Linked DNA regions of Diaphorobacter ruginosibacter. The protein of the gene in region 2 interacts with the protein of the main gene of each other region in a pairwise test. Links are inferred from orthologs where the notes say so. Each region holds a gene or a part of one and is shown on either strand. Other genes may lie near its edges.

The links.
Region 1: the proteins of recJ (region 2) and H9K76_RS21775 interact in binary tests that used the Escherichia coli proteins (3 or more experiments, as listed by UniProt). The link is inferred for Diaphorobacter ruginosibacter from one-to-one orthologs.

Annotation. Positions count from the first base shown.
Region 1 is NZ_CP060714.1:4,843,239-4,847,019, reverse strand. Bases 229-3,697 are described here. They hold H9K76_RS21775 (DNA topoisomerase III), read right to left. Parts: upstream 3,336-3,697; coding sequence 429-3,335; downstream 229-428. Other genes in these bases: H9K76_RS21770 (SET domain-containing protein), read left to right, coding at 3,432-3,697; H9K76_RS21780 (efflux transporter outer membrane subunit), read left to right, coding at 229-322. Also shown: more of H9K76_RS21780, read left to right, coding at 1-228; more of H9K76_RS21770, read left to right, coding at 3,698-3,781.
Region 2 is NZ_CP060714.1:3,914,311-3,917,622, reverse strand. The notes cover bases 70-3,069. They hold recJ (single-stranded-DNA-specific exonuclease RecJ), read right to left. Parts: upstream 2,428-3,069; coding sequence 712-2,427; downstream 70-711. Other genes in these bases: H9K76_RS17800 (phosphoglycerate mutase), read right to left, coding at 2,424-3,069; H9K76_RS17810 (3',5'-nucleoside bisphosphate phosphatase), read right to left, coding at 70-612. Outside these bases: more of H9K76_RS17810, read right to left, coding at 1-69; more of H9K76_RS17800, read right to left, coding at 3,070-3,312. UniProt on the Escherichia coli protein: Single-stranded-DNA-specific exonuclease.

The DNA.
Region 1 (3,781 bases), 930 kb from region 2 along the record:
AGGCGCGCTCGCCAGATTCGACGGCACGGTGCTGAACGCCCTGCGCGAGACCGAAACCGCGCTCACCCATTACGCCCGCGAACTCGACCGCAACGCCCACCTCCAGGCCGCGCGAGAACAAAGCATCCAGGTGGCCGAGGAGGCACGCAAGCTGTATGCGAATGGCAAGACGGGCTACCTGGAAACGCTCGACGCCGAGCGCGTGCTGGTCAACGCGGACTCGGCGCTGGCCGCGTCGCAGGCCCATATCGTCGACGAGCAGCTCGCTCTGTTTCTCGCGCTCGGCGGCGGGTGGGGAGTGGAGGACAGCGGCAGCCACTGACATGGCTCGCCCCGTTCTTGAGAACGTCAACACGTTCCGAGAAAAAAAAGCCACAGCCACCCCCTCCAGGAAGTGGCTGCGGCTTCGATCCGACCGGTGAGATCGATCAGCTCACGTGCTTGCCGACGATGCCCGCGATCTCGAACATCGTCACCTTGTCCTTGCCGAACACCGGGCGCAGCTTCGTGTCCGCGATCACGGAACGCTTGTCTGCGGGATCCTGCAGGTTGTGCTCCTTGATGTAGTCCCAGATCTTCTTGACCACCTCGGGACGCGAGACGGTGCCCTCCCCGATCACGGCGGCGAGCTCGGCGCTGGGCTTGAGCGTGCCGGCGGCCGGTGCCTTCTTGGCTGCGGCCTTCTTTGCAGCGGGAGCCTTCTTGGCGGCAGCCGTCGTCTTCTTGGCCGCAGGCGCCTTGGCGGAGGCTGCGGCGGAGGTCTTGCGCGGCGGGAACTTCGAGTCGCGCTTCTCGAACTCGAAGTTCACCTTGCCTTCGGCAGCGTCCCAGACCAGGAAGGCCTTGAATGCGCGGCGCGTGCGCATGCTCACGAACTTGTCGAGCAGGTCGGTCTTGCCGGTTTCGAGCAGCTTGTGCATCTGCGCGCGCTCGATGGGCTGCTGCAGGATGATCTTGCCGCTCTTGAACTTGCAGCTCGGCGTGGCCTGCTCCAGCGTCGGCACCGACTTGCTGCAGACGTAGTTCGCGCCATGCTCGTACACGGGCGCACCGCAGACGGGGCATTTGCCCAGGCTTTCCTGCCCCGAGAAATCGATCAGCTCGCCCGACTCCTCGTCGGCTTTGTCGTCGCCGAAATCGAACTCGAGCTTGTAGTTGTTGTTCTCCTCGTCGCGCACGATGGCCACCTCGGCGGTGAACGGCCAGCCTGCCTTGGAGCGGAAGCCCTCCAGCGGGCCGATGCGACGATCGCGCAGCAGCGCTTCGGCTTCCGCGGTCTCGAAGGTGCGCCCCGCGGGCGATTTGGTGAACGAGAAACCGCAGCCGTTGCCATCGCCCTGCTTGCCGGTGCAGGCAAAGCGGCGGTAGTTTTCCTTGACGACGCCACCGCAGTTGGGGCACGGCGTCTCCAGGGTGGCGTAGTCGCCCGGAATGGTGTCGCGGTCGTATTCCTTGGCCTTCTTGACCAGCTTCTCCGTCATGGACTGGATCTGCTGCATGAAGGCTTCGCGCGAGAGCTGGCCCTTTTCCATCTGGGAGAGCTTGTACTCCCACTCGCCGGTCAGGTCGGCGCGCGAGAGCTCCTCCACGCCGAGGCCGCGCAGCAGCGTCATGAGCTGGAATGCCTTGGCCGTGGGAATCAGCTCCCGGCCCTCGCGCAGCATGTACTTCTCGGTGATCAGGCCTTCGATGATCGCCGCGCGCGTGGCAGGCGTGCCCAGGCCCTTTTCCTGCATGGCCTCGCGCAGTTCGTCGTCGTCGATCTGCTTGCCCGCGCTCTCCATCGCGCCGAGCAGCGTGGCTTCCGAATACCGTGCCGGCGGCTTGGTCTTGAGGCCCTTGGCCTCGGCGTGTTCGGTGCGCGGCGTCTCGCCAGGCTTCACCGCAACGAGCGGCTGGCCCTTCTCGCCTTCCTTCGCGCCATCGACCTCGTTGGCCGCTTCCTTGCCGTAGATCGCAAGCCATCCGGGCTTGACCAGCACCTTGCCTTCGGTCTTGAAGCTGTGGCCCACCACCTGGCTGATGCGCGTGGTCACCTGGTACTCGGCGCTCGGGAAGAACACCGCCATGAAACGGCGCACGACCAGGTCGTACAGCTTCTGTTCGGCGTCCGACAGGCCGGAGGGTGCCTGCGTGGTCGGGATGATGGCGAAGTGATCCGATACCTTGCTGTTGTCGAAGATGCGCTTGCTGGGGCGCACGTAGTTGTCGTCCAGCGCCTGCTGCGCAAACGGCGCGAGATGGCGCATGCCGCTCGTGGCCAGCATGCCGAAGGTCTGCTTGGCGACCGGCAGGTAGTCCTCCGGCAGCGCGCGCGAATCGGTACGCGGATAGGTCAGCGCCTTGTGACGCTCGTACAGGCTCTGCGCAAGCGCGAGCGTGGTCTTGGCGGAGAAGCCGAACTTGCCGTTGGCCTCGCGCTGCAGGCTGGTCAGGTCGAACAGCAGCGGCGACGCCTGCGTGGTGGGCTTGGATTCCTCGGTCACCGTCGCGGGCTTGCCGCGCACGGCCTCGGCGATCGCCACGGCATCACGGTGGTTCCAGAGGCGGTCGGCCTTGGCTTCCGGGTCCTCCGACTTCTTCCACTTGGGATCGAACCACTTGCCCAGGTAGTCACCCGCCTCGGCATTGAAGCCGGCGTGCACTTCCCAGTAGTCGCGGCTCACGAACTTGCGGATCTTCTCCTCGCGCTCCACCACGAGCGACAGCGTCGGCGTCTGCACGCGCCCCACGGTGGTGAGGAAGAAGCCGCCATCGCGCGAGTTGAACGCGGTCATCGCGCGCGTGCCGTTGATGCCCACCAGCCAGTCCGCTTCCGAGCGGCTGCGCGCGGCGTTGGCCAGGCCCTGCATCTGCGTGTCGCTGCGCAGCTGGTTGAAGCCGTCGCGAATGGCCTGCGGCGTCATGCTCTGCAGCCACAGGCGCTTGACGGGCTTGCCGAGGCCGCCCTTGGCGCCCCCCGCGTACTGCTCGATCAGGCGGAAGATCAGCTCCCCTTCGCGGCCCGCGTCACAGGCGTTGATGAGTTCGGTGACGTCCTTGCGCTTGGCCTGCTTGACCACGGCATTCAGGCGCGTCTTGGTCTTGTCCACGGGCTTGAGGTCGAAGAACGGCGGAATCACGGGCAGGTGCGCGAAGCTCCACTTGCCGCGCTTGACGTCGAACTGCTCGGGAGCCTGGATCTCCACGAGGTGGCCGACGGCGCTCGTGACCACGTAGCGCTCGTTCTCGAAATATTCGTCGTGCTTGTCGAACTTGCCGGCAACGGGCGTGAGGGCGCGCACGATGTCCTGTGCGACCGACGGTTTCTCTGCAATGACCAGCGTTTTATTCATTTGATGTGGGTTGGCCTTTACGGCGCTTCTACAATTCGGCTTCACGCGCGCACGCGCACGCATGTGTACATATTCAAAGTAACAGAGTTTTCCACCATGGCCCGCAACGCACCCTCCAATATCCCGACCATCGCGCCGGGCCGCCGCATCCAGACACGCCAGTCGGGCGTGCACGGCAAGGGCGTCTTCGCAGTGCAGGACATTGCGGAAGGTGAAGTCATCATCGAGTACGTAGGCGAGATCATCGACTGGCAGACGGCCCAGGATCGCCATCCCCACGACCCGAAGCAGCCCAACCACACGTTCTACTTCCATGTGGACAAGAACCGCGTCATCGATGCCAAGCACGGCGGGAATTCGGCGCGCTGGATCAACCACAGCTGCGACCCGAACTGTTTCGCGGACGAAATCGATGGACGGATCTTCATCACCGCCCTGCAGAACAT
Region 2 (3,312 bases):
GGCCGGGTGGGCGATCACGGCCATGCCGCCTGCCTCGCGGATCCAGCGCACGGCGTTGCCCAGGGTCGCCCACTGGTGCGGCACGAAGCCCGGATGGCCTTCGGTAAGAAAGCGGCGGAAGACTTCCGAGGTGTCACGGCAGGCGCCGATCTCCACCAGGTAACGGGCGAAGTGCGTGCGTGAAATGAGCTCGGGGTTGCCCACGTACTTGAGCGCCCCTTCGTAGGCTCCGGGAATGCCCGCTTCCTCCAGCTGCCTTGATATTTCCTGCGCCCTGGCACCGCGCCCGCCGCGGGTGAGCGACAGGCCGCGAGCGAGCTGCTCATCGTCGGGGTCGAAACCAAGGCCGACGATGTGTACCGTGTTGTCGGCAAAGGTGACGGAGATTTCGGTGCCGGTCAGATAGTCCATGCCGTTGGCATGGGCAGCCGCGCGTGCGCGGTGCTGGCCACCGATTTCGTCATGGTCCGTCAGCGCCCACAGCTGAACCCCGTTGGCGCTGGCCCGCTCGGCGAGCACTTCGGGCGTGAGGGTGCCGTCGGACACGACGGAGTGGCAGTGCAGGTCGGCGTTGAGCTGGGAGGAGGAGGGTGTGGGAGTGGTAGTAGACACGGAACCATTTTATGGGTGCATCGGCTTGCATGCACCATCCTCGTTGTCCCTTGCCCGTGATCGGCCGCTTAAATTGCAAGCAGACGTTTGCCGGCCGGGTCAGCCCTCGAACCCCTCGACCAGGAACTGCACCTTGCGTTCGCCGCGCCATTCGTTCACGTCCAGCCGGAAGGCAAGCACCGCCCGGGCGGGCAGCGGATCGGTGTGGCCGAACCAGATGGCATCGATCGGCTGGCCCTGGTGCAGGAGCTTGATCGACAGGTGGTTCTTCGCCTCGCCGACCAGCCGCTGGCTCACGATCGTGACCTCCTCGCTGAACGTGGGAGGAGCGAAGCCCTGGCCCCAGACCTCGCGATGCAGCACGTCGACCAGTTCGGCGCGGCAGTATTCGGCGGCCAGGGGGCCGTCGGTTTCCAGCTTGCGGGTGAGCGTGGACGCGTCGAGCCACTCCTGCGCGACCTGCGCGAAGGCCTGCTCGAACACATCGAAGAATTCCTCGGCCACCGTGCAGCCGGCGGCCATGGCGTGTCCGCCGAACTTCAGCAGCACTCCCGGATGGCGCTTGGCCACCAGATCGAGCGCATCACGCAGGTGAAAGCCGGGGATCGATCGGCCCGAGCCCTTGAGCTCGTGCTCCTTGCCCGGCGCGCTGCTGGCGGCGAACACGAAGGTCGGCCGATGCAGCTTGTCTTTGAGGCGCGATGCGACGATGCCGACCACGCCTTCGTGGAAGTCGGGGTCGAATACGCTGACCGCTGGCGGCGGTTCCTCGCTTTCGTCGAACAGCGTCTCGGCCATCAGCATGGCCTGCTCGCGCATGCCGCCCTCGAGTTCGCGGCGCTCGCGGTTGATCGCGTCGAGTTGGCCGGCCAGTTCGGCGGCACGGCCCGGATCATCGGTGAGCAGGCATTCGATGCCCAGCGTCATGTCGGCAAGGCGGCCCGCGGCATTGATGCGGGGCCCGAGGCCGAAGCCGAAGTCGAAGGTGGTGGCCTCCTCGGGCTTGCGGCCTGTCACCTTGAACAGGGCCGCCACGCCGGCGGGCATGTGCCCGCCGCGAATGCGCTTGAGTCCCTGGGCCACGAGCCGCCGGTTGTTGCTGTCGAGCCTGACCACGTCGGCCACGGTGCCCAGTGCGACCAGCGGCAGCAGGGGCTCGAGGCGTGGCTGGGTGGCCTTGTCGAAGATGCCGCGCTCGCGCAGCTCGGTGCGCAGCGCCATCAGCACGTAGAACATCACGCCTACGCCGGCGGCGGATTTGCTCTCGAAGCCGCACCCCGGCTGGTTGGGGTTGACGATGGCATCGGCCTCCGGAAGCTGCGGCCCTGGCAGGTGATGATCGGTCACCAGCACCGACAGGCCCAGTGCCTTGGCCGTGGCGACGCCCTCGACGCTGGCGATGCCGTTGTCGACGGTGATGAGCAGGTCGGCCTGGCGCTCGTGCACGCGCCGCGCGATCGGCGGCGTGAGGCCGTAGCCGTCGACCACGCGGTCGGGCACCAGATAGTCCACATGCCTCGCTCCCAGCATGCGCAGGCCCCGCACGCCGACAGCGCAGGCGGTGGCGCCGTCGCAGTCGTAGTCGGCGACGATGACCATGCGCCTGTCTGCCGTGATGGCATCGGCCAGCAGCACTGCGGCCTCCTGCACGCCGCGCAGACCACCCGGGGGCAGCAGCCGCCCGAGCGCATCGTCGAGCTCATCGCACGAACTGACGCCGCGCGCCGCATACAGCCGCGCGAGCAGCGGGTGCACCCCGGCCTGTTCCAGCGCCCATACGGCGCGCGGCGGAATGTCTCGGGCAATGATTTTCATAGTTGCTTCTGGAGGTCCTGCAGGCGTGGCGCCCTGCTGAAGAGGCGCTTGAGACGTTGGCCGAAGCCGGCAGGCACGCTCTGCCATTGCTGGGCGTTGTGCTCGCCACAGAGCGTGAGCGTCGCCTTGCCGCCGGCTGCCACGTGTTTCTCGAGATCGGCGACGGCACCGGCGTCCAGGGCGCGCCAGGCGTCGGCCCAGCCGCGCCAGTCCTCGCGCAGCGCGGCATCGCGCAGCGTGGTGGGGACTTGCGGCTTCACGCCGGGCAGCGGTGGGGGCGAGGGCAGGCGGCCCGCGCCATGCAGCCAGAAGGTGTTGACGGGCGGCAGGTTCGCCTCGGCGCGTGCATCGTTGATGGGGTGCGTGTACAGCAGCATCTGCATCTCGGTCTGCAGGCGGTGGATGCGGCGCGTGTGCTCGGCATTCTCGGCCAGCGGCATCCAGGCGCGCACGTCGCGTTGCACGACGCGATCGAGCGAGGCCGTGGCAACGCCTTCGAAGACGTCGCCGCGCGCGATCCAGCGGGCCGGATCGTTCTCGTCCATGTAGAGCTCGATGCCATCCTCGGCAAACCAGGGTGCCAGGATCGACAGGAACTCATGCGAGGAGTCGGCCGTCAGGCGCAGCAGGGAAGGATCGACCATGGTCACGTGGTCGGTGCTCACATGCCATTGGCAGGGCGTGATGTAGGCCCACGCGGTGGCGTCCGAGCCCCGGGCTCCCACCTCGACGAGCCGCCAGGCGGCCCAGGGGGTGATGCCGCCATGCGAGACCGGCAGGCCCAGCGCCGTGGCAAGCGCGCGTTCGTGGGGCGGGGTGAAGTCGGTCTCCTCGCCGGTGTCGGTACTGGCGAGGGACATGCGGGAGAGCAGGCGATCAAGGTGC